4 regions of the Nocardioides pakistanensis genome follow, and region 4 is predicted to be linked to each of the others. Evidence: predicted binding sites of a transcription regulator. Region 4 holds the regulator's gene; each other region holds the start of a gene.

Region 1 (7,809 bases), on a different contig from region 4:
ACCGCGGCCGCGTCACCGCTGCCCTTGACCGCGCGTACGGCGAACACGTAGTCGCCGTTCGCCAGCTTCTTGCCGACACCCGGGTAGCTCGCCGAGCCGCTCGTGCCGCATGCCTGCCAGTCGTGTCCCTGGTCGGCGCCCTGCGGCGCCGTGCCGCGGAAGGTGACCTTCAGGGCGCACTCGAAGCTGATGTCGTCGCCGGCCGGTTCGGCGGCGAACCGGAAGGTGTGCGAGGTGGCCCGGGGGCCCGGGGCGGCGCTGGTGATCGTGGTGTCGGGCGCGTCGTCCGCCCCACCGCCCATGCCGGGCAGGAACCCGACGATCGGGGCCAGCGGGGTGTCCCCGAGCAGGTCGTCGAGGGGCAGGGTGCACAGCGCGCCGATGGCGTCCGGGCAGGTCGCGGGGTCCCACTCCGGGATGCTGCCTGAGCCGGGCGCGGGCACCGCGGTGAGCACCAGCGAGGCGACGCCGGCGAGCGGGCCGAGCTGGTCGAGCGGGAGCGCGTCGCACACGGCTCCGGCGCCGGTGGAGGAACACACGGTCGCCCCGAGAAACTCGATGCTTCCGGCCCCTCCGGGCGCGATCTGCGGCACCGGCGCCTGCAGGATCTGCTCCGTGACCGGGTCCAGGATGCCGAGGATGTCACCGGTCGGGCCGGTGAGCAGACCGGTCACCGGGTCGAGCGTGGCGACGAGGTCACCCCCCGGGCCGTCGGTGATCACGCCGGTGACGGGGTCGAGGATCGGGTCGGTGACCGGCTCGAGGACCTCGGTGAACGGGTCGAGCAGGTCGACGATCGGCGTGGTGACCGGGCTCAGCGGGGTGTCGCCGAGCAGGTCGTCGAGCAGCCCCGCCTGCGCGGGGGCGACGGTCAGGCCGGACGCGCCCAGAGCCAGTCCGAGCGTGGTGGTCAGGCCGGCGGCCAGGCGCCTGCGCATCCGACCGCGGAGCGCTGTGCGGGCGTGCGTGGGTGCACTGATACCCATGTGTGTCCCTCCCCAGAGATGTGTGAGAGATCACGCTAAGCAACTTTACCTTCCAGTGCCGCCGAAATCTGGACAAATCGGGCCATCGAGCTAGCCGGAGCCTAGCCCGTTCGGTCTAGCCGGAGGGCGGGACGTTGGTCCCGAGTCCGACACGGGCGACCCGGAACAGCAGGTAGACCAGGTAGACGTTGGCCAGCACCGTGAGCACGGCCAGTGGCACGAGCAGCACGTCGACCCCACCGCCGTACAGCAGCACCGGGCCGACCGCGGCGACGCCGAACGTCCAGGCGAGCACCCCGAACCGGCGCGCCAGCCGGGGGACCGCACGGCCCAGCTCGACGCTGAGCAGCAGCGAGAAGGCGAACTGCGGCAGGCTCAGCAGCCAGCCGGTGCTCTCGGGGAGGTCCTCGATCAGGTCGGGCCGCAGCGTCGTCAAGGAGGCCATCCCCGCGAGCACGGCCAGGCCCACGAGCGTGGTGGTGGCCAGGACGTCGCGCAGCCGGAGCAGCGCCGGCACGACCATCACCCAGCCCAGCACGTCGGGCACGGCGTCGTACCCGCCGATGTCGGCGTCGACGAGGGTGAGCACGAGGCCCATCGCCACCCACTGCAGCGGGGTCATCGAGCGCACGGGACGGGTGCGAGGGCGGGCATGGGCGGCACTGTAGCCAGTCAGCGCCGCGCCGGGACCCCGGTGGTCATCCAGGCGGTGCCCCGGGCGCGGTGCAGGAGTACGACGGCCCGGGTGCCCATGAACAGGGCACCGAACACCACCCACAGGGCGACCAGGCCGGCCGACCCGTCCAGCACGGTGGAGAGCAGTGCGGCCGGCGCGAAGAGGGCGAGGACGACCACGCCGCCCCAGGCGAGGTACCGGCCGTCGCCGGCGCCGATCAGCACGCCGTCGAGGACGAACACCACGCCCGCCACGGGCTGGAACGCCGCGGCGACGAGCAGCACCGGCCACAGCATCCGGTGCACGGCCTCGTCGGCGGTGAACAGCGGGCCGAGCAGCGGCGCCGCCAGTGCCAGCGCCAACCCGGTGACCACTCCCGAGGCGAGACCCCACTGGACCATCCGCCGGGCGGCCGCCCTGGTGGCCGCCCGGTCACCGGTGCCGAGCGTGTGCCCGGTGATCGCCTGGGCGGCGATCGCGATGGCGTCGAGCGCGAACGCGAGGAACGTCCACAGCGTCATCGCGAGCTGCTGGGTCGCGGTGGCCACGGCGCCCAGCGTGGCTGCGGAGTAGGTCATCACCAGCAGCGACGCGCGCAGGGTGAGGGTGCGCACCACGAGCGCGACCCCGGCGCGGGCGGCCGCGCGGACGCCGGGGAGGTCGGGGCTCAGCGAGGAGCCGTGGGCGCGCGCGCCGCGCACGACGACGACCAGCAGTGCGACGGCCATCGCGGTCTGGGCGAGGACGGTGCCGATGGCAGCCCCGGCGATGCCCAGCTCCAGGCCGTAGACCAGGAGCACGTTCAAGACGATGTTGAGCAGGTTGCCGCCGACTGCGACGTAGAGCGGGGTGCGCGTGTCCTGCAGCCCGCGGAGCACACCGGTCGCGGCGAGTACGACGAGCAACGGGGTCACCCCCAGCCACGCCCAGCCGAGGTAGCTGACCGCGTGCTCGGTCGGACCCGGGTCCATGTCGAACGCACCCACCAGGGGCAGGGTGAGGGGCAGGCCGATGGCCGTGGTGAGGACGCCGATCAGCACGGCCAGCCAGACCCCGTCGATGCCCTGGGCGAGGGCACCGCGCACGTCGCCCGCACCCACGCGGCGTGCCACGGAGGCGGTGGTGCCGTAGGCCAGGAAGATGCACAGGCCGACCGCGGTCTGGACGACGGCGCCGGCGATGCCGAGCCCGGCGAGCTGGTCGGTGCCCAGGTGACCGACGATCGCCGCGTCGGCGAGCAGGAACAGCGGCTCGGAGACCAGGGCGAGGAACGCCGGCCCGGCAAGGCGGAGGATCTGGCGGTCATGGTCCCTGTGGACGGCGCGGCGGGTCGTGGAGGGCATCCGCACCAGGATATCGACGTAACCAGTGCCACGTTACCTGGCCATTACAGGACTACGTCCGGACTAGCTGTGTGTAACTAGCCCTTCCCTGTGGGAATCCAACTTGCGCGTCCAATTGTCGACAAGAAGACGAGGCGCCGTTTCGGTGACTTCCGGGTGAACCAGAAGATTGCGAGGTTTCTTCCACCCACAGGTGGTGGAGCACGTTTCCGCAGGTCAGAGGCCATGTGGCCGCTCACATCCCGGCGGTATCCACAGCCTGTTCAACAAACTGTGCACACGATCGTCGGCGCGTTCCACACAGAACCTCCGGTTATCCCCAAGACCTGTGGACAACCGAGTGTCATCGGGGTGGCCGAGCAGCGTACCGTCAGGCGTCGCGCGGGCGTGGAGCCAGCGGTCGTCCCGCCCTCGCGGTGTCGTCCGACCTGGCTTTGGGGGTGCTCCCTCGTACGGTCGCGGTGGGGTCGATGGACGACGGTTCGAGGAGAGGCACCGGTGAGCATTGCAGAGTTCCCGAGCGGTCCGGGACAGGCGATCGACGGTGGGTGGACCATCCCGTCCGACGTCGGTGACTACGGGGGCGGCGGTGGTGGCGGCGATCGGACGCCTCCCCAGGACAACGCCGCCGAGCAGAGCGTGCTCGGGTCGATGCTGCTGTCGAAGGACGCCATCGCCGACGTGATCGAGTCGGTGCGCGGCACCGACTTCTACCGCCCGGCGCACGAGACCATCTACGACGCCATCGTCGACCTCTACGGCCGCGGTGAACCCGCCGACCCGGTCACCGTGGCCGCCGAGCTCCAGCGTCGTGGTGAGCTCGGCCGGATCGGCGGGGCGCCGTACCTCCACACCCTGTCGGCGAGCGTGCCGATCGCGGCCAACGCGGGCTACTACGCCGAGATCGTTCGGGAGAAGGCGATCCTGCGCCGGCTGGTCGACGCCGGCACGCGCATCGTGCAGTGGGGCTACGCCGGCGAGGGCGAGGTCGACGACGTCGTCGACCGGGCCCAAGCCGAGGTCTACGCCGTCACCGACAAGCGTGCGGCCGAGGACTACGCGCCGCTGAGCGAGATCATGGAGGCGACCCTCGACGAGATCGAGGCGATCTCCAACCGTGACGGCGGGATGTCGGGTGTGCCGACCGGGTTCGCGGACCTCGACGAGCTGACCAACGGCCTCCACGGCGGACAGATGATCATCGTCGCCGCGCGTCCGGCGATGGGCAAGTCCACCCTTGCCCTCGACCTGTGCCGGTCGGCGTCGATCCACCACAACATGGCGAGCGTGATCTTTTCCCTGGAGATGACCCGCAACGAGATCACCATGCGTCTGCTCTCGGCGGAGGGGAAGATCCCGCTCAACCACATGCGCAACGGTCACATGGGCGACGACGACTGGGCCAAGCTCGCGCGCAAGATGGGCGAGGTCTCCTCGGCGCCGCTGTTCATCGACGACTCGCCCAACATGACGATGATGGAGATCCGGGCCAAGGCCCGCCGGCTCAAGCAGCGTCACGACCTGCGGCTGATCGTGATCGACTACCTCCAGCTGATGAGCTCGGGCAAGAAGGTCGAGTCACGCCAGCTCGAGGTCTCGGAGTTCTCCCGGCAGATCAAGCTGCTGGCCAAGGAGCTCGACGTCCCGATCATCGCGCTGTCCCAGTTGAACCGTGGTCCCGAGCAGCGCGCTGACAAGCGGCCGATGATGAGCGACCTTCGTGAGAGTGGCTCGATCGAGCAGGACGCCGACATGGTGATCCTGCTGCACCGTGAGGACGCCTACGAGAAGGAGTCCACCCGGCCGGGTGAGGCGGACCTGATCGTCGCCAAGCACCGCAACGGTCCCACCCGGGATGTCACCGTGGCGTTCCAGGGCCACTACTCGCGGTTCGTCGACATGGCCCACGGCTGAGCCCCTACGCTCGGGTCTCATGGCGGCGAACCGCAGTCGCAGAGCCCGGGCCGCTCGCCGGCGGAAGCTGCGCATGGATCGCGTCGAGCACGACCTCAGCGATCAGCAGTGGGCGGCACTGCAGGCGGCCTGGGGCGGATGTGCGTACTGCGGGGCACGCGATGTGCCACTGCAGCGCGACTGCGTGCTGGCCCTGTCGCGTGGCGGCCGCTACACACTCGCCAACATCGTTCCGGCGTGCAGCTCCTGCAACGCCAGCAAGTGCAACGACGAGGTCACAGGGTGGCTCCGACGCAAGAAGCTGGACGAGCGCGCCTTCCTCGTGCGGCACTTCGAGATCTCGGCGGTGCTGCGAGAGCGGTTCGCTGCCGAGGCTGCTGCTGTACCGTGTTCGCCGAGCAGTCGGCTCGACGGTGACGTGAGCGCAGCCAGCGCACAGCTGCCACCGGGAGCACCGCGGCCCACATGACCCAGCCCTCCCAGACGCCGGAGGCGTCGGCCGTGGCGAACACGGTCGTGAGGGCGAACGCGAGGAACAGGCCGAACAGCACGCCGTCTCTCGCCTTGCCGCTGCCGATTCTGACCAGGAGGAGAGCGGCCAGTCACTATCTGCCCGCTCTGCTCCTCTCGTTCGGGTCGCCGGGGAAGCGGCACGCTGAGCGGGTCGTGAGCAGCCCGACGACGGTCGCAGGAGCTGCCGGGCTCCGGGCGCCGGACTCCGTAGGAGACGTCAGCGTACGCGTCACGGCCGGCGGAGCCTCTGGATCACGCCAGGTTTCGTCCACAGCTGGGTGGTGTGCGCGATCGTCCACATTGTTCGAACTGGTGTTCGACTGATGGGTGGGTTGTTTCTAGCGTGGGGGTATGTCCACGTACGTGATTCCGGAGTCGTCGGTCGCCGCTGGTTCGGCGGCGGGCGCGGCTGGTGCTGTTGCGACCGGTGCGGCTGAGTGCACGGCTGCTGCTGCGTCGGGCGCGGCTGCCGCGGTGGGCGCGGGGGCCGGGGGCGGTGGCGGTGGTGGGGTGGTGCCGCCGCATCGGTTGGTGGGGTTTGCGCACGAGGTGGAGGAGGCGTTGGTCGGGCTGGGCGGGGTGCCGGCGTGGTCGATGACCCCGGCGGAGCAGGCCGAGGTGTTGGTGGTGTTGGACCGGGTGTCCTCGCGGATGGCGGAGCTGGAGCTGCGGGTGCTGGCCGCCGCCGACCGGGACCAGGTCGGCAGCGAGGCGGGGGCGACGTCGACCGCGGCGTGGTTGGCGCACGCGACTCGGCAGACCCGGGCCCGGTGTGGTGCCGCGGTCCGGTTGGCGGAGGCGTTGGACGAACGCTATGAGGCGACCCGGCGGGCACTGGCTGCGGGTGTGGTCAACACCGATCAGGCGCGGGTGATCGCCCAGGCGGTGGATGCGCTCACGAGGGAGCACGACGACCTGCCCGATGACATTCACGAACGGGCCCAGGCGCACCTGCTCGACCTCGCGGAGCAGTTTGATGCGGTGGTGTTGCGGCGGTTGGGGAAGCGGTTGTTCGAGGTGGTGTGTCCCGAGGCCGCTGATGCCGCCGAGGGTGAGGCGCTGGAGGCCGAGGAGGAGCGGGCGCGGCGCAAGGCGTCGTTGTCGATGCGTGACAACGGCGACGGGACGGTGTCGGGTTGGTTTCGGTTGCCGGTGCTGCACGCGGCGTTGTTGAAGAAGGCGCTGGAAGCACTCACTTCGCCGCGGCGGGTCGGGGACGGCAGGCTGGACCCCGCGACGGGGAAGAAGCTGCCGTATCAGGTGCTGCTCGGGCAGGGGTTCACCGAGCTGCTCGAGCACCACCTGAACCCGGCGGGTCTGCCGTCGCAGGGTGGGTGTCCGTTCACGCTGGTGGTCACCATCGGCATCGACGCCCTCCGCACCGGGATCGGGGCGGGGACGTTGGAGACCGGGGAGCGGATCAGTGCCGGGGCGGTGCGTCGGTTGGCGTGCCGGGCGGGGTTGATCCCGATGGTCCTGGACGGGGAGTCGGTGCCGTTGGATCTGGGGCGGGAGCAGCGGTTGTTCGACCGCTATCAGCGTCTCGCGCTGGCCCAGACCTACGGCGGGTGTGCGACCGAGGGCTGTGACCGGCCGCCGTCGTGGACTGACACCCACCACAAGCATCCCTGGCAGCACGGCGGCCGGACCGACCTGGCCGACGGGCTCCCGTTGTGCCCACCGCACCACCAGATGGCCGACCACCCCCAGCAATGAGACATGCACACCCTGCCCTCGGGACGAGTCCGGTTCAGCAGACGCCAATAGGGGAGAGGGAGAGACTGTGCTCGTGTTGTTTCAGCTCTCGGCGGCGGCAGCGGTGCTCGCGTTGCTCACCGTCGTCCCCGGACCCGACCTGGCCGTGGTGACCCGGCGCGCGCTGGTGGGCGGGTTCGGCGACGGGCTGCGGACAGCCCTCGGCGTGGCCTCGGGACTCCTGGTGTGGGGCGCGCTGGCCGTGCTCGGCCTCACCGCGCTGCTGGCCTCCGCGCCCACGGCCTACCTCGTCGTGAAGGTGGCGGGGGTGGTGTACCTGCTGTTCCTCGGTGTCCAGGCGCTCGCAGCCCGAGACCGGGAGGCGGACGTCGAGAACCCGATCCCGCGGCGCGACAGGCCGTTCCTGACCGGGCTCTCGACGAACCTGCTGAACCCCAAGATCGCCATCTTCTACACCGCGCTCCTGCCCACGCTCGCGCCGGCTGCGGTGCCGGCCCCGTGGTCGATGGCGGTGTTGGTCGGCATCCATGCACTGCTGACGGTCACCTGGTTCGCGGGATTCAGCTACGCCCTGACCCGCGCGCGTGCAGTCTTCGAACGGCCGAGGGTACGCCGCGCACTGGACCGGCTCACCGGCGTCGTGCTGGTCGGCTTCGCGATC
Region 2 (7,809 bases), on a different contig from region 4:
AACCGCCGGCTGCTCACCCAACTGCTCGCCGAGCACCTGCCGTCGGTGGGTTACGAGGTGCCCGACGGCACCTACCTCGCCTGGCTGGACTGCCGCCCGCTCGGGCTCGAGGACCCGGGCAAGGTGTTCTTGAAGAAGGGGCGGGTCGCCCTGCAGCGCGGCTCCGACTTCGGCACCGGCGGCGCCGGGTTCGTCCGGCTCAACTTCGCGACCTCGCCGGAGATCCTCACCGAGGCGGTGCGCCGGATGGCCGGCGCCCTCGCCGGCTGAGGCCTCGCGGCTGCTTCAGGCCGGCCGCCTCGCGCGGCCCGGCTGCTCCGGGTCCGGCCGCCTCGGGCCCGGTCACTTCAGGTCCGAATGGCTACCGTGGACCCGTGGCAACGGAGATTGCGAGCGGGCGGCGGCGTTCCCGCGGACTCCTCGCTGCCCAGGTGATCATCGTCTTCGTGGCCCTCCTCTACCTCGTCGAGCTCGTCGACACGGTCATCGGAGGACGGCTGGACACCGCCGGCGTCCGGCCGCGGGAGACCGACGGCCTCGACGGCATCCTGTTCGCCCCGCTGCTGCACGCCGGCTGGGACCACCTGGTCGGCAACACCGTTCCGCTGCTGGTGTTCGGCTTCCTGATCCTGCTGGCCGGGGTCGGGCGGTGGCTCGCCGTGACCGCGGTCGTCTGGGTGGTCGGCGGCGTCGGGGTCTGGTTCACCGGCGGCGAGCAGACCCTGCACCTCGGCGCGTCCGTGCTGGCGTTCGGCTGGCTGGTGTACCTGCTGGTGCGCGGCCTCTTCTCGAGGTCGGCCTCCCAGATCGCGCTCGGTTTCATCCTGCTGTTCCTCTACGGCGGCGTGCTGTGGGGCGTGCTCCCCGGCCAGCCCGGCGTGTCCTGGCAGGCACACCTGTTCGGCGCCGTCGGCGGCTTCCTGGCCGCGTGGTGGTTCGGCGTGCGTGACCGTGACCGGATCCGTCGCCGCGAGATCCCGGCGTACTGAACCAGGGCGTGGGTGCGCGCCCCAGCGCTCGAGCGGCGAATGCGCGCTCGCGCGTGAACGGCGCATCACTACCGCGCCGAGTCTCAACATGGATGCCACCCCCGCGGGTACCCGGCTGGACGACGCCGCTCATGGCGCTGCGGGAGAAGCCGCGATTGCCGATGAGAGCTAAACCGTTTGTGGTCTGGACGCGCATCGAGAACTATGCCGCAGTGACATCCAGCCCGTGGCCCATGCGCGTCGGTGCGGTTGTTCTGCGCGAGGCAGCTGCCGCCGACATCGAGAATCTGCTGGCCTTCCGCAACGACCCCGTGGTCAACCGTTTCATGCTGCGCACAAGCGTCGATCCGGAGACGTTTCGACAGGAGTGGCTCGCGACGCCTGCCAGCGATAGCGACTTCTCGTGCGTCGCCGAGGTAGACGGAACCGTGGCCGCGATGGGATTCCTCGACATCGTCGACGCGATGGGCCAGCCCGGGATGCCCAAGCGCACTGAAGGGGTGATCGGATACATCGTCCATCCGGACTTCGCGGGCCGAGGCCTTGCTAGCGATCTGGTCCGCGGCCTCCTGGCAGCGGCGTTCGGGCACCTAGGGCTACGGCGCGTTAGGGCGAGCTGCAACGCCGACAACCCGGCCTCGGTACGGGTGCTGGAGAAGGCAGGCATGAGGCGTGAGCAACACGGGATCGAGGACTCCTGGCATGCCGAACTCGGTTGGGTCGACGGCTACCAGTACGCGATTCTCGCCCGCGAATGGCGAGTGGCGCACGACGCATCCCCGCCACAGCGGCTCTGACGGGCAGAGTTGTCCACGCGGTCCCAGTACATGGCGCACGCCACCTCGGCTCCGAGCCCACCGCGAAGAAGTGTCCAGACTCCGAGGTCACACCCAATGTGCACGACGTCGGTCATCTAGGTCCGCTGGTGGAAGCGGACCTTGCCGTCGGGAAGCCGGCGCATGTCGTAGCGGTGGTCGTGGGCGAGCCGGTGATGGTGCGGACACAGCAGCCGGCCCTTGTCGACCGAGGTCCCGCCGCCCTCTGCCCAGGTCTCCTCGTCGTGGTGGGCCTCGCACCAGCCCGGTGGCCGGTCACAGCCCTGGGTGCTGCAGCCACCGTCCCTCAGCCCCATCGCGATCCGCTGCTGCGGAGTGTGCAGCCGGACCGTGCGGCCCAGGTCTAGCGGCACCGAGTCCGAGCCGAGCACCGCGGGGATGATCCCCGCGGTGCATGCCATCCGGCGCACTTCTCCGGCGGAGATCCTCTCCCCGGTGTCCAGCACCGCCGACCCGACCCCGGTGCGCAGCACCTCCAGCTCGCTGGTCACCACCACGGTCGCGGCCACCCCTCCGGCTTGCGGGAGCCGGTCGACGGGCAGGTGTTCGCACAGCTCGGCAAACGCCCGGCCCAACAGCACGGGGTAGGGCACCTTGTTGCCGTCCGGATCCAGGTGCGCGCCCGCGCCGTTGCGCCTGGGTGCGGCGAAGGCCTGGACCGCCTTGGCCAGCATCTGCGCCTGCAGTGTCGGGAGCTTGAACAGCCCCGAGTATGTGCCGTCACCGTTGTCGCGCATGGAGAACCTGGTCTTCTCCCGGGCCCGGGCCTCCTCGCGCTCGAGCGCCTCTCCCTCGCGCCGGTCGGCCTCGTCGGGGGCGAGGACCTCGAACAGCCGCTTGGCCAGCACCCGCAGCGCCTTGGCGTCATGGAGCGCCGCGAGGTCGACCAGGTGCGCCTGCGCGGCGAGCCGCTGCTCATCGGTCACCTCATCGGCCGGGAGGTCCTCGACCGCGCGGACGATCACCCACACCTGGTCCAGGTCCAGGCGGCCGGCGGCCAACGCCTCCCGGGTGGGCGCGAACCGCGGCTCGTCGAGCACTCGCGCCAGCCGCAGGTCGGCGTTGCACCGCGACCGCACCGCCCGGGTCCGGCTCGCCAGCCACGCCGCCGTGCTCGCCGCCCCCTCCGCGGCTCCGATGTCATCGCGGTCAGCCGCAGCCAGCACCCGCAGCCGCAGCTCCTCGACCCGTGCCGCCAACGTCGCCAGCTCCACCAGGGTCTCGGCCTGCTCGCCCGGTGCCATCGCCCATCCCGGCGCTCCTGCCACCGCGTCCAGCGCCGCCAACGCCCGACCGGCGAACCCGTGAATCGGGTTCATCCGCTCGGTCACCGGCGTCGCCACGCTCTCCATGCACCCCACGCTAGGAACAACCGACGGCTGAGTCGAACACGTGTTCGAACGTTGTGGATGACCCCACTGCGGATCCAAGCTGTGGACGAAACCTGGCGTGCCGCAGGCCTTGAGGGCCGGTGCGTCGATGCCCGAAAGACCGGACAGACACACAGGACACGACACGGGGCCGGGATACTCGGGAGACTGACCCCGTGGCAGTCGCGTGGAGGGACGAGGCGCATGGAGCGGGACGCAGGAGCGGCGATCGAGGCCGGCCCGGGCTGGCACATCGACGCCCGGACCCTGCAACCGGTCATCGATGATCTGGAGGTGTTCACCTCTGCTCACCAGGACGACCCGGCGCTCGAAGCCCTCACGCTGCTCTGGACCGGTCGACCGAACGACGCCGAAGCGGCTATCAGACAGGCCATGCCCCGGGGTGACTCGCTGCGGTTCCGCGCGCTCCTGGCAGACACATGGCGGGACCAGGGCCGGACCGACGACGCGGTCGAAGCCTACCAGCAGCTCGTCCGGGAGACCGCCGGGACGGCATCGGAGGCGGTCATGCGACAACACCTCGGCAAGGCCCAGTTCGCCGCGGGCCGGTACCGCGACGCCAGGATGAGCTTCGAGCAGGCGCTCGAGCTCAGAGTCGCCGCCGGCGCCGAACGAGCACTGGTGCAGTCCTCTCGTGCGGCCGCCGCGCGAGCCGCCGAGGCGGAGCGCACCGGTCGCTAGCGACTGCTCACAGTGGCGAAGCGAGCATCTCCCCCAGGTCGGGCACCACCTCGGCGAACGGCTCCGCGAAGGTCTCGATGTCCTGGACTGGCAGGCGCGCGCGGTGGGCCAGGAGGGCAGTGACGCACTGCAGCCAATCGGTGAATAGCGCGCCGAGTACCGGAACCTGGTCCAGCGTCATCGGGACCGATACCGGCCCGCCGGGCGGACGCGCAGTCACCAGCACGGGCGGCAGCACCGCTCTGGAGACCAGAGACAGTGCGTCGAGCCGGGCCACCAGCTCGCCGTACCTGACGGTGGTCGACGGGCGACGCGTTACGACGGCGACCGCCCTCTGATGCGCGACCGCGATCCGGCGCACCTGATCGGCCGAGAGCGTGTGCACCAGCTCCTGGACCCGAAGCAGGACCTCGTCGGGTGCGTGCCACTCCGGGCCCGGCCGGCCATCGGGAGTGGTCGCCGCCTGCCAAGGGCCCGCTGAGCAGAGGCGCAGCTTCTCGTCGGCGACGTCGAAGGCGACCTCACCTGCCAGACACGCCTCGACGGCGGAGTGCAGCAGAGTGCGCAGCTGCCGGTCGACCTCGGCTCGTGTGATCCGCCTATCGGGCGGAGGCGGCGCATAGAACTGCTCCACCACCGCCTTCCACCGCCGGCGGGAGACGAACTCCTTGCCCCAGTGGTCGAGCAGCTGGTCGACGAAGTGGTGGAGCTGCTCGAACGCCTCCGTCCGACCTACAGGGCGCCCGAGGGCGCGGCCCCGGACGATCGGCTCGCTCAGTGCACCCGTCTCGTCCAGCAGCTCGGCCACGGCCAGGAAGTCCGCGAGCGTGTCAGCGTCGGCCTGGCCGAGGTGGGCAGCCCGCGCCAGCACCAGCGGGGTGAACGGACCGAGCCGCTGGTCGACCTCGAAGGAGGGCTCGTCCGGGAGCGCCCACCCCCGGGGAAGCGACACCGTCCCCTGCAGCCGGGCCCGGAGATCGTCGTACCGCTCCCGCGCCGCGGAGGCGACCGAGTCCCTGACCGGTCGAGGTGGACCGATGGGCGGCCGGGACAAGGACCACCGCACCGGGAGGACGTCCGCACCGTCGGCCACGCCGTACGCCCCGAGCTCCTCGCGGTCCCCAGGCGGGTCCACGCGCAGCTCCACGGTCGCCAGGCCACCGTCGGCGCTTCGTCGCAGCGTCGACCCCACGTCCAGCTCCCCGTCGACCAGCAGTCCGCCCAGCAGGTTGAGGATGCCGCACAGGTCCCGTGGGGTGAACCTCCAGTCCAGGCCGGGGTCGTCACCGAGGCTCGGTCTGGCCCAGATGTGCAGCTCGGGGAGACCGAGCTCGGCCAGGCCGATCGTGTAGGCGAAGTCGGAGCCCTCCCCGTCGGGGTCGAAGACCGCCTGCACGATCCACGGCGGCTCGGTGGAGGTGCTCTCCCATTCCGGTGATGTCGTCATGCTCCGACGATCCGCCCAAGGGTGGACCTTCCTCATCCCGCGCCGCGGCATCTGTGGACGACGTAGCCGGCTGGTCCCCTGGGGACGGGCGGAGGTTCACGCAGACGACGAGTGGGTATGCCGGTCGATGAGGCAGACCATTCGGGGGTCACATGACTGAGCACGGCGACCGCATCGTCCGCGAGCAAGGCGAGTTCGACTACGAGCCCGAGGACCGCACGCCACCGAGACCGGCGGCCAGGACGTGGACGTTCCGGCTCGGCGGGATCCTCGTCGCCGTGCTCATCTACCTGCTTCTCGCTGGCGCGGATCTCTCGGCCGACGCGAGAACGGTCGCGGCCGTCGGCGCTCTGATGGCGGTCTGGTGGATGACCGAGGCGGTACCGCTGTCGGCGACGGCGCTGCTGCCGATCGCGTTGTTCCCGGCGCTGACCGAGTCCGACGTCGGCGAGGTCACCGCACCGTACGCCGATCCGATCGTGTTCCTCTTCCTCGGCGGCTTCCTGATCGCGATCGCGATGCAGAAGTGGAACCTGCACCGGAGGATCGCCCTGCTCACTCTGCGCCGGGTCGGCACCCACCCCCGCCGGATCATCCTCGGGATGATGATCTCCACTGCGTTCCTGTCGATGTGGGTCTCCAACACGGCAACCACGTTGATGATGCTGCCCATCGCGATGAGCGTGCTGAATCTGGTCTTCGAACGCAGCCTGCACGCCGGCCAGGGTGCCGCAGCCGCCGGCGAGGCTGCCGCCGAGCTCGACGAGCAGCTCGAGTCCGGCGCCGCGGTCACCGACCTAGTCGAGGATCCCGACGTCCGCACCTTCGGCGTGGCCCTGGTGCTGTCGATCGCGTGGGCTGCGTCCATCGGTGGGCTCGGCACCCTGCTGGGCAGCCCGCCCAACGCGATCGTCGCCGGTTACATCAGCAGCGAGCTCGACAAGAGTGTCGGCTTCCTGCAGTGGATGATGCTCGGCGTCCCGATCGTGGTGGTGTTCATCGGACTCGCCTGGTTCCTGATCACCCGGTTCATGTTCCGCTTCAACCTGACCGACGTCCCCGGTGGTCGCGCCATGATCGACGAGCAGATCGCCGAGCTCGGTCCGATGTCACGCGGGGAGAAGACAGTGCTCGCGGTCTTCGCCACCGCGGCGTTCTTCTGGATCGTGCCGGGCCTGCTCGCCAACATCGGTGACCTGGGCGAGACGATGCCGTGGTTGGAGAGCTTCGACGACACCGTCATCGCGATCTCGGCCGGCCTGGTGCTGTTCTTCCTGCCCGGCGACCGCACGGGCCACATGGTGCTGGAGTGGGAGGACGCCGAGAACGGGCTGCCATGGGGCGTGCTGCTGCTGTTCGGCGGTGGCCTGAGCCTGGCGGCGGCGGTGTCGACCTCCGGCCTCGACGAGTGGTTCGGGGAACAGGTGCAGGGCCTGGAGGCGCTCCCGATCGTGCTGCTGATCGGCGCGGTCGTCGCGATCGTGTTGATGCTCACCGAGGTCACCAGCAACACCGCCACGGCAGCAACGTTCATCCCCGTGCTCGGCGGTGTGGCGGTGGGCATCGGCGCCGACCCGATGACGCTGCTGATCCCTGCGGCGCTGGCTGCGACGTGTGCCTTCATGCTGCCGGTCGGTACGCCGCCGAACGCGATCGTCTTCGGCACGGGCGCGGTGAAGATCACCGAGATGGCCCGCGGCGGCGTGGTGCTCAACGTCGTGGGCGTCGTACTCATCACCCTCTTCACCGCGCTGATCGGTCCTGCCGCGCTTGGGTTGGTGATCTGAGGGCGGACCCGGGACGCGAGCCGCCCACGGTGGCGGTCGTCCACAGGCCGGCACGAGAGCATGGCGGGCAAGGTGCTCGCGACGTACCGTGTTCGGCATGTCGATGACTCCCGCCGAGATCGAGCGCAAGGTGCGCCAGCACGACAACGACCTCGAGTCGATCTACGAGATGCTGGGCACCATCCTGGGCACCCAGGCACAGCACGGCAACCGGCTCGACGAGGTCGCCGCCAAGCTGACAGAGCACGACGGCCGGTTCGACGCGATGGACCGCCGCTTCGACGGCATCGACGGCCGGCTCGACGCGATGGACCGCCGCTTCGACGGCATCGACGGCCGGCTCGACGCGATGGACCGCCGCTTCGACGGCATCGACGGCCGGCTCGACGGCATGGGCCAGCAGCTCGAGGTGATCACTCGCCTGCTGAAGGGTCCGGACTCAGGCGCCTGACGGGTCTCCGCCGCTCGCGGTCCCGCCCGGCGCACCCGCTCCGACGTCGCGCGTGAGGCGCTGTCGTAGGCCGCTCGCGCGCTGGGCCCGTCGCTCGACCGCGGCGCGCACCGATGCCTCGGAACCGACCACGCGGACCTTGTGCCTTGCGCGGGTGACCGCGGTGTAGAACAGCTCGCGGGTGAGCAGTTGGGAGTCCTCGGGCGGGAGCAGCACGGTGACCTCGT
Region 3 (7,809 bases), on a different contig from region 4:
GGTCGTGCCGTGACGGCAGCCGCGGCGCTCCAAGCCGCCTGACCACCGCACTCGCGTGCCAGTCGGCGAGGTAGCCCTCCGGATCCTCGGCCAGCGGCGAGTTGAGCCCGTCAAAGTGCAGCGCCCGGTCAAAGCACACCGACGTCGCCTCGGCGAACGCCGTCCCAACCTCATCCACATGCCCAACTCGAAAGGTCTCTGCAGCAACGTCCAGGTAGTGACCGTACGCGGGTGGGCCCACGCAGCCTTGCAACCTGTATGGACCCATGACCCTGCTAGTCGCCCTCACCGTACGTGAACGTGGCTACCTCGCCACCAGCTGAGTCACGCAGAGTCAGCACATCGCCTTCATCGTCCAGCACCTCCTGGTCTGCGCACACGAAGACAGCCTCATCCGAACTCTCACCGCAACTGCTGTACACCCGAAGCTCCGCCCCGGGGTCGATCTGACGACCGATGCCCAGGCTGAGCCGATTGCCATCGGCGTCCTCGATGTACCAGCCACCCATGTCAACCCGAATGTCGGCGTTCTGCTCGATCACCACGTACTCCCCAGCGCCATCCGCCAGGTCATCACCCTCAGGCGCCGGCTCCACCTGGGACAGGTACGCCGTCGCATATGCCTCTGCCTCCGTCCCGGACAACGAGAGTTCGTCGGACAGGTCGTCGGAGCATCCCGCTGCCAGGCCGGCCAGAACAAGAGACACCGTCGCTGCTGTTCGCACATACATGACCACGAGTCTCCCATCTCGCTCCGACGGTCCGCTCATTGCGTCCGGGCACAGAAAACGCCGAGTGGCCGGCCCCCGAAGGGACCGGCCACTCGCCATGCAATCAGACCTCGGCTAGCTCCGAGAGCCGATATTCGCGTTGCTAACTCACGACACCGTGAGCGTGTCAGGCGTGGCGCCCTGACCGTCCGTGTCCAGCAGGGTGGCAAGGATGTCGAGGGTGTCGCCCGTGCCGAGAGCCCCATCGAAGGTGAATGTCACGGTGCGGCCATCGGCCCCGAGCACTGCACTCACGAGGTTCTGAGCACCCGTCAGGTCAGCAGAGGTAAAGGTGTAGTTACCCTCGTTCTCTGCGCTGACCTGGATCAGGTCCTCGTTGAACGTAACAGTCGCGGTGGTCTTGCCTGCGGCTGCCTCGAACGTGTTGCTGAGGACCTCAACGCCATTGTTGTCCAGCGCCGTGTCACCGGCGAACGCGAGGGCCTTGTTGCCCTCGTCGGCGTCACGAATGCCCTGGATGTCGTGGATCGTCGCCGTGTAGGCGGTCGCCGCAGGCGTGCCACCCAGGGTGACAGTCAGGACGTCACCAGCTGCGTTCAGCGCGAACGTGGCGTTGACACCATTCTCGAAGACCGGACCAGAAGCGTTGGTCAACTGGATGGCCGCGTCAGAGGCGACCGTCACCGGCTCAGAGAGGTGGAACTTCCACACGTCACCGTTGGACGTTGCGTTGTCGCTGTCGTCATCGACGTCAACGAGCGCACCGTTTGCGTTCACCGCGGGAGCGGCGTCCACCGGCGTGGCGGCGGCGACCGACGGGTCGTTGGTGGAACGCGCCCCGGACGTGCTGCCCTCAGCGCCCACAATGTAGGTCGTGCCAGCTGCGTTGTTGATAGTCGTCGACGTGCCGGTCAGGTTCTCCTTCACGGCGGTGTCGCCTGCGCCGAAACCGTCAGCGGCAGAACCGGTGTAGACGTTGTAGATGGCGTCGGGCTGAGTGGACGCGGTCCAGGTCAGCGTGGCGTCATCCGCAGTACCGTCTGCATCGAGGTCACTCATCGTCACCTTGAGCCCGGTGGGAGCAGCGACCGTGTCCGTCTGGACGTTGAAGATCGACGTGTCGGCGACATCAGGGTCGTAGCTGCTGGTGGCGCCGTCGATGACGTCATCCTTGGTCAGAAGACCCTCGAACTGCGACATGCTGATCGCGACGCCGTTAAGACGGAAGACGTCGTTGTTGTCGTAGTTGTAGGTCTCGTCGGCCGCGGTGTCGTTGCCCAGGAAGTAGTCCGCCTCGCGGTTCACAAGAGACACGGTGACGTCGCCGGTCGGAGCTCCGGCCCCAGCCTCAGCCGAGATCCAGTTCTTCTGGCCAGCGATGGCGAACTTCTCCGACGGGGTGCCGTCGGCGTTCAGGTCGAGCGCCCGGTCACCGGTGGCCTCGGCGTCCTGCCAAACGACGGGGATCACCTGGTCCACAGCCTGCGAGTCGACCGTGAAAGTGATCGTCCCGTCAGACTGTGCCGTGGCGGTCTGCTGGTCAGAACCATCGGTGAGAGCACCGTTGACGACCTCGATGCGAGCGTCAGTCTGTCCGACCTTGGTCGCGTCAGAGAACTTGACGGTGCCGGCCGTGTTGGACACGGTCTCCGCCGGGGCGAGCGCGACGTTGTAGGTCTTCCCAGCCTCGAGACCAGAGACCGAGTATGCGCGGCGACCGGTGTTGTCGATGGCGCTGCTGGACACCTGGTTGGTGGCAGCCTCAGCCGGGGTCGCGGTGTAGGACTGGTTCGTGGTGGTCGCCTGAGCAGCGTCCTCGAGCTCGTTCTCAAGAGCCTGGGAGATCGCCAGGTTGCCACCGAAGATGAGGCCCTCGGTCAGCGTGTTCGCGTTTTCCTCCAGGTAGTCCGCGGCACCACCGGCGATGTTCTCGTTCTCGGTGATGAGCAGCGGACGGACCTGCTGACCGGTGAGCGGGCCACCGGCGAGGGCGTCAGCACCGTCACCGAACGAGCGGCCCGAGGCCACGTTGGCGGCAGTGTCCACGAAGCCGAAGTTCTCGACTGCGTAGTCGGCGATCTGCTTCGCGGTCAGCGAGCGGCTGCGACCCTCGAGACGGGTGACGAAGTCGATCCCGTTGCCCTCGAGCTCGTCGACGACGCTCTGCGGGACGGCGTTCTCGCCACCGAGCACGATGGCCTTGTTGACGCCGGCGCCCTTGAGAGCCTCGATGACCTGGTCGGGCATGTCAGCGCCGCTGCTGAGGCCGATCGGCATGCCCTCGTGGAAGGCAACCGGACCGCCGGCGAGCGCGTCGGGGAACGCAAGGCCGGTGGCGATCAGCGCGGTGTCGGACGTCTCGTCGTCCGAGCCCTCGCCGATGATGTCAGCGTTGGTGTCGAAGCGGTTCTGGCCGGAGAGGCGGCTGACGTTGTAGTCCTCCGCGAGAGCGTCCTCCTGCGCAGCGCTGACGGCGAGCTCGCCACCAACGATGATCACGTTCTCGACACCAGCCGCAGCGAGACGGTCCTTGACCGACTGCGGGGTCTCGTCAAGCGTGGTCAGCAGGACGGGAGCGTCCTTCAGGCCAGCCAGGTAGTTGGCGGACAGGGCGTCCGGGTAGTGGCCCGGCTCGCCGCTGGCGAGGATGGCGGTGGTCGCGGCACCAAACTGACCGGCGATGTCCGCCGAGGTCTCGTACCGGTCGTCACCCGCGACACGGGTGAAGTCGAAGTCCGCGTCAGCGTTGGCAACGCCAGCACCCGCGAAGATCGCACCCATCACGAGGGAGGTCGTCGCGAGGGCAGCGAGCCCAGAGCGACGCAACCCGATGGTTGACTTACTCAAGATCTCCTCCATAGAGACTCTTAGTGAACAGTGGGGAATCGTCCCCCGGTGAACGACTGCGACCCCACGGATCTCAGCCTCCCGGCACACCCTACAGGCGGCGAGCCTGGACGTTACTAGTACGCCGTGCTTCCCACAAACACATTGGCGCACTGCTGGGTTCACACCCTTCCTGCATATGGGAGGGTCCTGTAGAACCCACAGAAAGCGGATTTCCCCCGCTTCCCGACGGCAACACTAACCGACGACCCCCTTCCTGTCAGTTCCACCACAGGATTTGACATGCGTCACATTTCGGTGTCGGCGGCACGGCGTGTCGCCGCGGCATGCTCTACCCCAACGCTCGTACGCACAAACGGGTCAAATCAGACCTTTGTCACTCAGGTAGCTCTCGGCCACATCCGACGCCAGCTGGCGCTCCGCGTCGACCTGCGCGTTGAGCCGCATCAGGTCCTCGGTGGTGAGTACGTCGGACAGCGCGTTGAGCGCGTCCGCGACCTCCGGGTGCTCGTCGAGGAAGGACGAACTCACCACAGGCACAAGGTTCTCGGCGTTCTGCCAGTCCAGGTCGTCCTCGAGTACGACGAGCTCCAGCTGCTCGATCTGGCCGTCGCTGGTGCCGACCTGGCCGAGGTCGACCTCGCCCTTGGTCAGCGCATCCTTGGTGGCCGGCGTACCGAAGCCCAGCGGCTCGAACTTGTCGATCTTGATGCCGTAGACCTCCTTGAGGCCGCCCTGACAGTCCGGGCGCTCAGGGCAGTCGGGCGCCGCAGCGAGTGCGATGGGTTGTTGCATTTCCCCAAGGTCGCTCAACGTTTCCAGATTGTTGTCTTCGGCGAACTGCTTCGTCACCGCGAACGCGTTCGCGTCCTCAGCCTCGGCCGGCTCGAGCGGGGTGATCTCGTGGTGCGCCGCGAGCTCGCGGAGGCGACCCATCGTCTCCTCCAGGTCCGGCGATGCCACCGGGGCCGCGTCGGCGCCATTCATGTCCCGGTTGAGGAACTCCGTCATCGAGGAGACGTACTCCGGGGCGACGTGGACGTCACCGCTGGCGAGCTGGCCGGCGTAGATCGCCCGGTCGCCGACTCCCTTGAGGGTCGGCTGGAAGCCTTCCTTCTCCAGGAGGGCGGCGTACATCTCCGCCATGATCGACATCTCTGTGTAGTCCTGGTAGGCGATCACGACCTCGCCCTTGGCTGCGCTCTCGCCGCTGTTGCCGTCGCCCCCGTCGAGAGCGTCGGTGCCGCCGTTGCCACAGGCCGCCAGGAGCACCAGGGGTGCGGCGAGTGCGACCGCCAGCGATCGACGTACCCGGGTCTTCCTCGGAAGTGATGCGGAAGCCATCTGCGCTCCCCCTTCTGTGTCCCGCGGCTCTCGCCGCGCGTGTCCGGTGGGCGCTGTGGTGCACCCGCGCTGCTCACTTTAGTCACGGGGTCTCGTGGCGGCGCGAGGGATTGCCGGCTGGCCTAGATGCGTTCGATGCGGCGTCCGGCGACGCGCGCAGGGCCACCGGTTGGCAACTGAGCTTTGGCGGCGACGGGCCCGCTCGGCCGACGGAGGCGCGGCCTGGTCGGACCCGGCGGCCCGGCCTTGTCGCTCACCTCGCTAGGCCGGCCGAGCCAGGTTTCGTCCACAGGCGAGAGGGGCTCGACGTTCTCCACACGTTCGCACATTTGTTCGAGAATGACGTCGGGTGGGCCTAGCGTGGAGACATGAGCCAGACAGCCTTCGCCCCCGGATCCGCGGCAGCAGCCGCGGACGGTGGCTGGGGTGTGCCCGGTGTCGGCGTCGTCTCGGAGTCGTCCTCGGGCCAGGGTTGCGGCGGCTCTGGTTCCGGATCGGGTGAGCCGCCGAGCGGGCACCCGGTGTGCGCTGCGGTGCTGACCTGCCTAGAGACTCTCGACAGTGTGCGCGAGGCGGGCGTCTCAACGCTGCGGCCGGCCGAGATCCGGCTGATGCTGCTCGCGGTCGTCCAGCTGATCGCTGGGTTGTTCGCCTTGAAGATGCGGCTCCTGGTCGCCGGCCAGGTCCAGCGGATCGAGGACCTCACCGGCGCCACCTCGACGGTCGCGTTCGTATCGCACCTGACGCAGACCCGCCGGGCCACCGCCTCGATGGAGATGCGGTTGGCCAGGGATCTGGACCGTCGCTACCGGCTGCTCGCCGATGCGTTGGCGCGAGGCCTGATGAGCCCCGAGCACGTGGCGGTTGCGGTCCGTGCGCTGCGCAAGCTGCCCCGCGATCTCGATCCCGAGAAGCTCGAGGCGTGTCAGCGCGTCCTGATCGACGCAGCGCAAGAGATGGATCCCGCCCAGCTGCGCGCCGTCGGCCGCAAGTTGTGGGAGGTCATCGACCCCGACGGCGCCGACGCCAAGGTGGGCAAGGACCTCGAGGACGAGGAGGAGCTTGCGCGGGCGAAGGCGTTCTTCCAGTCCTGGCGCAACGGCGACGGCACCACCGGCTTCCGCGGCAAGCTGCCCGACGTCCAGGCCGACATGCTGATCAAGGCCCTCCAGGCGTTCGCAGCTCCTCGCCGGCGGTCCAACCCGAACATTCCCACCTCGCAGCCCGACGACGTGCGTCCCGAGGACGCAGACCTGGACTCAGGTCCTGGAGACGCCGGCGCGGATTCCGCTCCCGGCGGCAGCTGCGAGCGCTCTGGCCCCGAGGACGGCTGTGGGGACTCCGGTGCCGCGGGCACCGATGCCGAGGGGGATGAGCCGGCCGAGTCCATCGAGGACGTCCTCGCCGACGAGTCACCGGAGGAGCAGGAGACCGGCCGCACGATCCCCTACCCGGTGCGGCTCGGACACGCGCTGATGGACCTGCTCGAGCGGCTGCCCTCGAAGTTCCTGCCGTCCTCCGGCGGTGTCTCCGCGACGGTGATGGTGACGATGACCCTGGCCGAGCTCGAAGGCCGCAATGGCGTCGCGATGCTCGACACCGGCACCCCGATCTCCGCCAGCCAGGCACGCCGCTTCGCCTGCGAGGCCAAGCTCATCCCGGTCGTACTGAACGGTGAAGGCGTTCCTCTCGACCTCGGCCGCTCCCAGCGCATCTACAACGAGTATCAGCGCCAGGCCATGGCGGTCCGCGACAAGAAGTGCCTGATCGAAGGCTGCGACCGGCCTGCCGCCTGGTGCCACGCTCACCACTTCGAGGAGTGGGAGAAGGGCGGGCCCACTGACCTCGCTTCCGGGGGACTCGTCTGCCCCTACCACCACAGCCTGCTGCACAGCCCGAAGTGGCGGGTCGAATGGGCGAACGGCAAACCCCGACTACGCCGGATCTACACCGCCTGACCCTGCCTTCGCTGAGAGCTCCGGACGTGCTGTTGCGCGCCCGGAGCTTGCCGTTGCCCGCTGGGCACGGCCGACCGGATCGAGAGTCCGCTGGGCCAGGAACATCAACCCCTCCAGGACCAGCGCGATCACCGCGACCACCAGCGCACCGGCGACCACCTCGGGCACGTCCTGGCGCCGGAAGCCCAGCGTGATGATCCGGCCGAGGCCCGGCCCCGCGACCAACGCCGCGATCGTCGCGGTCGCCCACACCTGCACCACCGCGAGCCGGATGCCGGTGACGATCAGCGGCAGCGCCAGCGGCAGCTCGACCCGCCGCAGCAGCTGGTTACCGCGCATGCCCATCCCGCGCGCCGCCTCGACCGTGTCCCGGTCCACCTCGCGCATCCCGACGTAGGCGTTGGTGATGATCGGCGGCAGGGCGAACAGCACCAGCGCGATCAGGGTCGCCAGGCCCGCCCGGCCGTACGGACCCAGGTCGTCACTGCCGACGGGCCCCAGCGCCAGCAGCAGGAGCACCGCGAACGTCGGCACCGCTCTGCCCACGTTGGAGATGTTCACCGCCAGCACACCGCCGCGGCCGATGTGGCCGAGCCAGACCGCGAGCGGCAGGCCGAGGAGTACGGCGGCCAGGGTGGCCGTGCCGGTCAGCAGCAGGTGCTCGACGAGCCGGTTGACCAAGCCCTCCTCGCCACGCCAGTTGGCCGGGTCCTGGAACCACGCGAGGACACCACGCAGGACCTCGATCACGCCGCCCTCCTCGTCCACGGGGTCAGCACCCGTTGCGCTCCGACGAGGAGCAGGTCGAAGGCGACCGCGAGAGCCACGCACAGCACGCTGGCGGTCAGCACCTGCGGACGGAACTGGGTCTGCACCGCCTGCAGCAGGAGGTTGCCGAGGCCGCCGTAGTTCACGATCGCCCCGACCGT
Region 4 (7,809 bases):
GGGGGCCGGCCGGCTGATCCGCACCAGCCAGGACCGCGGGGTCGTGGCGATCCTCGACCCGCGGCTGGTCACCGCGCGCTACGGCGGGTTCTTGCGCGCCTCGCTCCCGCCGATGTGGCCGACCACCGACCGCGACGTGGTGCTGAAGGCGCTCAAGCGGCTCTCGGAGTCGGCAGGAGCACCCGCCGCGGCCGGCTGAGCTCGCCGGAGCTACAGGTGGCTGCGGCCGTCGTACCCGCCCCGCGGCGCGCCGAGACCGAAGAACGTGCCGACGGTGGGAGCGACGTCCACCGTGGCGGCCTTCGCGCTCGAGACGCCGCTGCCGACCCGCCGATGACCTCCGCCGACGAAGAACGGGATCGGCGAGGTGGCCGGGTGGCCGTGGTTGCCCGGGATCGGGTTGCTGTACGGCGCCGGGTCGCTGAACCGCCAGCCCGAACGGCAGTACACGACCAGGTCGCCGGCGTTGTCGCCGAGCCGCAGCCGTCGCGGGAGACGGACCGAGAGAACGCCCTGGGTCTCCAAGGCGATCGCGCGCATCCGGTCGAGGGCTGCGGTACGACGATCGGCGGGCCCGGTCCAGTACAGCAGGTCCGCCCCGCCGTTCTGCGCGACGACGACGTTGCCGGCCAGCAGCGGGTCGGCGTCGAGCGCCGGCTGCAGGGAGATGATCCGGTCCGGGCGCGACCAGTCCATGGAGTGGTCGGCGAGCACGACCACCATCGAGGTCGACCACCGCCCGGTTGACCTCAGCATCTCCACGAACCGGCCGACCTGCGTGTCGACGCTGAGCAGTGCGGCCGTGCGCGCGGCCTTCAGCGTGGTGCCGGTGAGGTCCATGTGGCCGACCCGGTCGCAGTCGCCGAGGTTCACGAAGACCAGGTTGGGGTCGAACTCCTCGACCATGCTGATCGCGGCGTCCATCGTGAAGGCGTCCGGCGCGTGCCCGCTGATCGGGACGATCGGGGCCGGCTCCCAGCGGTAGGTGGCGCGCTTGCCGAAGATCCCGAACAGGTACTCCTTGCTGAGCACGGTCCCGGTGGTGAACCCGTTGCGGTTGAGCCGCTCGATGACCGTGGGGAAGCGCAGGTCGCTGGGCCGGTCGAGGTCGCGGATCACCTGCTCGGTGCGGTCGTAGATCGCGTTGGCGGGCACGCCGCTGCGGTCGGGGCGGACCCCGGTCATCATCATCACGTGGTTCGGGATGGTCTCCATCACCGGCAGCGACCGCGCGCGCGGGAAGTTCATCCCGCCGTCGCGCAGCGCCTGCAGGTTGGGCATCAGCCCGCTGCCGATCTCGTCGGGGCGGGCGCCGTCGACGACGAGCACGTAGGCCCGCGGCTTGCGCTTCACGGCGGCCTGCGCGGTCGGCGCGCCGAGGGCGGCGGAGAACAGCAGCGACGCCCCGGCGGCTCCGGTGACCTTGAGGAAGGAGCGGCGGTTCAGCTCGCCCCCGCCCGCCGACACCCTGGTGGTCGGGCCCATCACCGCTCCCTGACCGGTGCGTCGACGGCGTGCACGCGCTGGGTGTTGGCGTCGGTGGCCCAGGACGCGGTCCAGCTGGCCGTGGCGTCCGGGTCGGTCCGCTCGCTGATCACGTAGTAGTCCATCTGGGTTCGCGCGGCGGTGACGTCGAGGACGGAGTAGCCGTGGTCGTCGAAGTTGAGGTACTTGATGTGCCGGTTGTTGGCCTGGATCAACGCCTCGACGGGGATGCTCGAGCGCACCGGGGCGGTCTGCGTGATGTCGTTGAGGTTGTCGCTGGTGACCGACGTACACACGAACTCGGTCGCCACGGAGCGACCGGCCTCGCTCGGGTAGGTGCCGGCGTCGATCGGCAGGTCGCACGCCCAGCCGGAGTGGATGTCGCCGGTGAGGAACACGGTGTTGCGCACACCGTTGTCGGCGAGGTGGTCGAGCACCTCGTGCCGGTCGGCGGTGTAGCCGTCCCACTGGTCGACGTTGTAGGGCGAGCCGTCCTCGGGCAGCAGGCCGGTGAAGTCGTTGATCGCCCGGGTCAGCTCGTGGGGCAGGGGCGGGAACACCACCGGCGCGATCATCACCGGGTTGCCGATCAGCTTCCACTGGGCGCGGTCGTCGTCGAGGGACTCCTTGAGCCAGCGCATCTGCGCCTCACCGGTGATCGTGCGCTCCTGGTGGCTCACCGACCCGTCGACGACTGGCGCGGCCGCCTGCTGGGAGCGGTAGGTGCGCAGGTCGAGCATCGACAGCTCGGCGAGCGTGCCGAACTTGAGCCGGCGGAAGAGGCGGGTGCCGTCGCCGAGCGCTGCGGTCTCACCCATCCGCACCGGCATCCACTCGTCGTAGGCACGGTGCGCGCGGCGGCGGCGGGCTCGGTAGTCGCCCTCGGTCGCCGGGTCGTGGTTCTCGGCACCCTCGGCCCACTGGTCGTTGGTGACCTCGTGGTCGTCCCAGGTGACGATGAACGGGAACTTCCGGTGCAGCGCCTGGAGGTCCTTGTCCTCCTTGTACTGCGCATGCCGCTGCCGGTAGTCGGCCAGCGACACCATCTCGTGGGCGGGCACGGGGGTGCGCAGGTCGCCGTACTCGTCCGCACCGTACTCGTAGAGGTAGTCGCCGAGGTGGATCACCGCGTCGAGGTCGTTGCGCCGGGCCAGGTGGCGGTAGGCCGAGAAGTACCCCGCGGGCAGGTTGGAGCAGGAGGCCACACCGAAGCGCAGGTTGCGCGGGTCCGCGTTCGGGGCCGGCGCGGTGCGGGTCTGGCCGACCGGGCTGGCCACGCCCTTGTAGAGGAACCGGTAGTAGTACGTGGTACGCGGACGGAGGCCGGTGGCCTCGAGCTTCACGGTGTGGTCGCGCTTCGCGCTGGTCGTGAACGCGCCCTTCGCGACCACGTGGCGGAACCGGCGGTCCATGGCGACCTGCCACCGTACGACGACCCGCGGCCCCTTGCCCGAGCCGGCGGTTGCCTGCGGGGTCGGGGTGACCCGGGTCCACAGGATCACGCTGGTCGGGTACGGGTCCCCCGAGGCCACGCCGTGGCGGAAGTACCGGTTCGGGGCGGCCTCGGCCTCCTCGGCGATGGCGACCCCGAGGGCGGCGGCTCCGGTGGTGGCGGCGCCGGCGACGAGGAGGGAGCGGCGGTCGAGCTCGATGTTGGTCACGCTGCATCCAACGACGCTGTGCCGGATCGGTGACGTGAGGTAGCGACTGTTCACCGTTCGTTCAGCTGTTGCGCGGTCTCGACGTGAGCCGGGTCACCCCAGGCCCGGCGGTGATGCGGTCGGCGCGCGTGACTCCCTGCAAGGATGGGGCGATGGGGTCTCTCTACGTGGTCAGCGACGTGCACGGCCATCGCGACGACTTCCTGCGGGGGCTGGACCGGCTCGGGTTCGGCGCCGACGACGAGCTGTGGATCCTCGGTGACCTGCTCGACCGCGGTCCCGACGGCTTCGGCGTCGTCGAGGCGGTGATGCGGCTGCAGCGCGAGGCTCCCGGCCGGGTGCACGTGCTGATGGGCAACCACGAGATCCTCGCCGTCGGCCGGTACCGCTTCCCCGGGTCGCAGTTCTCCGCGTCCTGGCGGGCCAACGGAGGACTGGCGGAGGACCAGGCGCGCTTGCGTGAGGAGCACATCGCCTGGCTCGCCTCGCTGCCCGTGCTCGGCGGTGCCAGGAGCTATCTGCTGATGCACTCCGACACCACGGCGATCACGACCTGGGGCGGCAGCGTGGAGGAGGTCAACGAGACCGTGCGCGACCTGCTGTCCGACCCGGACGACCTCGAGGCGCATTGGCAGGTGTGGGCGCTGCTCACCCGCCGCTACGAGTTCGCCGGCGGCGACGGCAGGGAGGTCGCGCGCGGCCTGCTCACCAGGTACGGCGGCCAGCAGATCGTGCACGGCCACACGATCATCGGCTCGTTGCTCGACGAGCCGTCGTCACGGGTCACGCAGCCACTGCTGTACGCCGACGGGCTGGTGCTCGACATCGACGGCGGCCGTTACGACCGCGGGCCGCTGTTGTTCGTCGAGCTCGACTGACGCGCTCCGGGCGTCCAGACGCGGCGGCGTCCGACCCCTCAGACGCAGCGGATCGTACGGGTCAGACCCTGCGCAGGACCGCGGTGACCTTGCCGAGGATGGTGGCGTGGGTGCCGTCGATCGGGTCGTAGGCCTCGTTGTGGGGGAGCAGCCAGACCTTGCCGTCCTTGCGCTGGAAGGTCTTGACGGTGGCCTCGCCGTCGAGCATCGCCGCGACGATCTCGCCGTTCTCCGCGGTGGGCTGCTGCCGCACCACGACGTAGTCGCCGCTGCAGATCGCCGCGTCGATCATCGAGTCGCCGACTACCTCGAGCAGGAACAGGGTGCCCTCGCCGACGAGGGTCTTGGGCAGCGGGAACACGTCCTCCACCCGCTCCTCGGCCAGGATCGGACCACCGGCGGCGATCCGGCCGACCATCGGCACGTAGGTGGCGGCCGGCATCGGGCTGACTCCGGCGTCGCCGGTGGCGGACTCGACGACCTCGCCGGGGGAGAAGACCTGCATCGCGCGGGGACGGTTGGGGTCGCGCTTGAGGAAACCCTTCTCCTCGAGCGTCCGCAGCTGGTGGGCGACGGAGGAGGAGCTGGTCAGGCCGACCCGCTCGCCGATCTCGCGCATGCTCGGCGGGTAGCCACGGGCCTCGATCGACTCGCGGATCACCTCGAGCACCCGCTGCTGTCGCGGGGTCAGGCCGGAGGCGTCAGGGGGTCCGTCGGGGAGCTCGGAGACTGCTCTGCCCTTGCCTGATGCCATCGTCCATGCCCTTCTCGAGTGCCGCGCCGTCGTCGCGCCTGGCCTGTTCACAAGGTAGACCTGAATCGGTGCCGCTTCAAACACCTGTTCGAATGGGCGTGTCTGGTTGAGTTCCTCCATGACACAGTCCCCCTCCCTTGGTACCTCCGTCGTCGTCACGGGCGGAGCGCGCGGCATCGGCCGCGGTATCGCCGAGCGCATGGTGGCCCGCGGCCATCACGTGCTGATCACCGACATCGACGGTGCGGCTGCCCGTCGTACCGCCGAGGAGATCGGCGCGGTCGCCGGTCTCCAGCAGGACGTCCGCGACGAGGCGTCACACCGCGCGGTCGCCGAGGAGGCGTTGCAGCACGGTCCGCTCGCGGTCTGGTTCAACAACGCCGGTGTCGGCAACGACGGGGCGCTCATGGAGCTCTCCTCCGCCTCGGTCGAGCAGCTGGTGCACGTCAACCTCCTCGGCGTCGCCTGGGGGATGCGCGCGGCGGTCGACGCCTTCGGCTCGCGCGGCGGCGACATCGTGAACACCGCCTCCCTGTCCGCGCACGGACCGGTCCCCGGTCTGTCGGTGTACGCCGCGACCAAGGCCGCCGTCGTGTCGCTGACCCAGTCGGTCCACGTCGAGACGCCCGACAACATCAGGGTCCATGCACTGTGTCCAGACGGGGTGGCCACCGCGATGGTGGAGGCGATGAAGGCGGACGGCATGGCCAAGGCGCTGGTCCACTCCGGCGGTGCCCTGCTCGGCGTGGACGAGGTCGCAGAGGCGGCCGTGGGCCTGGTCGGCACCAACCGCGTCGTCCGCTCGGTGCCCGGCTGGCGGGCCGGCCTGATGCGGTTCACCTCCGTGACGCCCTCGGTGTCCATGAAGGGTCTGAACATCTTCCTGTGGGACGGTCGCCGCGCGATGCGCCGCGGCCGGCCGCGCTGAACGGCGGCGTTCGCCAAGGGATGCCGGATTCCCTCTGACCGTGGCGGCCCGGCACGGGGAGGGAGATCGCCCCGCGCAGGGCTCCCGCGACTCGGGTTCGGTCGAACACATGTTCGGCGTGTCTCTTGCACAGCCTTCTGCCTGGCCCTATGTTCGTACACGTGTTCGATCGAACAGGGTTTCGAGAGGCGCCCGCCGAAAACTGTCGGCGGTCACCGATAGACCTCTGTTCATGGACGTACGGCACGGCAACTCCCAGGAGGTCTCACCCATGAGCGCCATCGTTGCGGCACACGACTTCGGCTTCACCGGTCCCCGTTCGGTTCGGCGTACGCCGAACGTGCGGCTGACCCGACGCGGCCGGCTCGTCCTGCTGATGCTGTTCGTGGGGCTGGCGTTCGTGGCACTGACCGTCTTCGGTGGTCACTCCGCTGCCACCGGTGAGGCCGGAGCGCCGGTCGAGACCCGCACCGTCGTGGTGGGGGAGGGTGACACCCTCTGGGGCATCGCCAGCGAGATCGCCGAGCCGGGCGAGGTGCGCGAGATGATCCACCACATCCAGGAGCTCAACGCGCTCCCCAGCGCGAGCCTGCAGCGAGGGCAGGAGCTGGCCGTCCCGCTGGGCTGAGATGACTTGTTGCCGGCTTCCTTCGACCCGTGGCCGGCTTCGAGGGGAAGGACGAGGGCGGAGCTGCCAGCGCTGGCTCCGCCCTCGTCGACTGTTCAGGCTCCCTGCCGGTCACCTCTCTGCCGCTCAGCTCTCTGCGGCGGCGACGGCTCCGTCGGCGATCAACCACTGGCCGGCGGTGTAGGTGGCCATCACCGCCGACTCCAGGGCCGGCGACGGGTCACGCCGGAGGAACTCCTGGACCCCGAGCAGGCTGTCGGAGAGCAGGAACAGCGACGTCCCGGCCATGATCTTGCGCCGGGCCGTGGGAGACATGGAGCCGCGGAGCACGGTCGAGCTCGCGAACATCGCGGACAGGATCGCGGAGTAGACCGCGATCGGCACCCGGAGGGTCGGGTCCTTGCGTCCGGCCGCAGTGGCCATGACCGGCGCGAGGACGACCCAGCTCGCGACGCCGGCCTTCACACCCGGCTCGGAGAGCCCGGCCTGCGGGTCGCGTGCAGACGTGAATCCCGCGATGTAGCCGAGGTGGGCCACCAGGAACGAGCCCACGCCGCCGAGGAACGCCGAGTTGCTCTTGCCGAGGAGAGCCACGTCGCCGCCCCACGAGAAGGCCTGGGCTGCCTGGACACCACGGAGGAGCCCGTCAGCGCGCCCGGCCGAGGCCAGCTCGGTGCGGGCGGCGAGCGTGGGCATCAGCAACGGCTTGGTGAGATACCGAGCCCGCCGGGCTGCCTTGCCCCCGCGTCCTGCGAGGTAGGTGTCGACGCCGGCGAGGGCGAGGTAACCGAGTGCGGCGGCGCGGCGTGGGTTCCGGAGCTTGGGCATGGCACATGGTTGCGTATCGGCCGGCCCGGGTGGTCGGCGGGCTAGGCAGGTGTCCTGCGGCCGCCGCTACCCGTAGTTGCCCGACAGCGTTGCCCTCGCCTCGCTGATCCGCAGGCTTGCCTCAGGTCCGGCGATGGTCAGTGTCTCCGGGATGTCCTGCCAGGCGCCGCCGTTGACGCGGAACCTTGCCGAATACGTGACGTCCACCCGTGGACGAACGGTGACGTCGGCGTCGGAGTAGCGGTAGGTGATCTCCATCGACGGGTACGGCGCGCCGGGGCTCGTCGTGGCGGTGGTCTGCCCGTCGCCGTGGTGCCAGGTGTACTCGACAGCCTCGGCGACGATGTCGACCTGCTGGCCCAGCAGCGTGACCGTCGCCGTGAACGGCTGAGCCTGCGTGTAGAAGATCGTGTCGAAGTTGACCAGCGTCCTGCCCTCCGGCTGCGTCCGGGCCTGCAGCGTCGGGAGACCGATCCGGCGGATCTCGTTCAGGACCAACCCCGGCGTGACCTGCGGTCGCGGAGTGTCAGCCGCCGTCGGCGGCTCGCCGAAGCACTGGGTCGACAACGGCAGCCAGGTATTCGCATCCGTTCTGCCCCAGAGCCGATACAGCCGCGCACTTGGATCGGCGCAGACCTGGGCAGCCG

Evidence for each region. Region 4 encodes LexA, which represses DNA repair genes until DNA is damaged. Its sites were predicted from a motif close to TCGAACANNTGTTCGA; they were not measured.
Region 1: ACYVIH_RS01865 (HNH endonuclease signature motif containing protein) is a predicted target of LexA. The motif match lies at 5,737-5,752, and genes of this name have one in related genera.
Region 2: ACYVIH_RS20015 (HNH endonuclease signature motif containing protein) is a predicted target of LexA. The motif match lies at 3,210-3,225, and genes of this name have one in related genera.
Region 3: ACYVIH_RS08720 (HNH endonuclease signature motif containing protein) is a predicted target of LexA. The motif match lies at 5,244-5,259, and genes of this name have one in related genera.

The regions. Positions count from the first base shown of each region.
Region 1 is NZ_BAAGUV010000004.1:87,424-95,232, forward strand. Features, by position in the region: gene ACYVIH_RS01840 (hypothetical protein) at 1-986, opposite strand, end outside; gene ACYVIH_RS01845 (hypothetical protein) at 1,102-1,608, opposite strand; gene ACYVIH_RS01850 (MATE family efflux transporter) at 1,659-3,005, opposite strand; gene dnaB (replicative DNA helicase) at 3,561-4,919, shown strand; gene ACYVIH_RS01860 (HNH endonuclease) at 4,939-5,388, shown strand; gene ACYVIH_RS01865 (HNH endonuclease signature motif containing protein) at 5,784-7,148, shown strand; gene ACYVIH_RS01870 (LysE family translocator) at 7,222-7,809, shown strand, end outside.
Region 2 is NZ_BAAGUV010000069.1:18,475-26,283, reverse strand. Features, by position in the region: gene ACYVIH_RS20030 (MalY/PatB family protein) at 1-270, shown strand, start outside; gene ACYVIH_RS20025 (rhomboid family intramembrane serine protease) at 375-989, shown strand; gene ACYVIH_RS20020 (GNAT family N-acetyltransferase) at 1,121-1,786, shown strand; gene ACYVIH_RS20015 (HNH endonuclease signature motif containing protein) at 1,903-3,177, opposite strand; gene ACYVIH_RS20010 (tetratricopeptide repeat protein) at 3,400-3,897, shown strand; gene ACYVIH_RS20005 (hypothetical protein) at 3,905-5,344, opposite strand; gene ACYVIH_RS20000 (SLC13 family permease) at 5,497-7,131, shown strand; gene ACYVIH_RS19995 (hypothetical protein) at 7,229-7,582, shown strand; gene recD (exodeoxyribonuclease V subunit alpha) at 7,571-7,809, opposite strand, start outside.
Region 3 is NZ_BAAGUV010000022.1:18,682-26,490, forward strand. Features, by position in the region: gene ACYVIH_RS08700 (glycosyltransferase family 4 protein) at 1-178, opposite strand, end outside; gene ACYVIH_RS08705 (lamin tail domain-containing protein) at 276-731, opposite strand; gene ACYVIH_RS08710 (cell wall-binding repeat-containing protein) at 879-3,743, opposite strand; gene ACYVIH_RS08715 (ABC transporter substrate-binding protein) at 3,939-4,922, opposite strand; gene ACYVIH_RS08720 (HNH endonuclease signature motif containing protein) at 5,291-6,880, shown strand; gene ACYVIH_RS08725 (ABC transporter permease) at 6,857-7,630, opposite strand; gene ACYVIH_RS08730 (ABC transporter permease) at 7,627-7,809, opposite strand, start outside.
Region 4 is NZ_BAAGUV010000056.1:20,206-28,014, reverse strand. Features, by position in the region: gene ACYVIH_RS17630 (ATP-dependent DNA helicase) at 1-199, shown strand, start outside; gene ACYVIH_RS17625 (alkaline phosphatase family protein) at 211-1,485, opposite strand; gene ACYVIH_RS17620 (alkaline phosphatase D family protein) at 1,485-3,146, opposite strand; gene ACYVIH_RS17615 (metallophosphoesterase family protein) at 3,299-4,024, shown strand; gene lexA (transcriptional repressor LexA) at 4,086-4,778, opposite strand; gene ACYVIH_RS17605 (SDR family oxidoreductase) at 4,897-5,706, shown strand; gene ACYVIH_RS17600 (LysM peptidoglycan-binding domain-containing protein) at 5,978-6,334, shown strand; gene ACYVIH_RS17595 (lysoplasmalogenase) at 6,461-7,162, opposite strand; gene ACYVIH_RS17590 (hypothetical protein) at 7,229-7,809, opposite strand, start outside.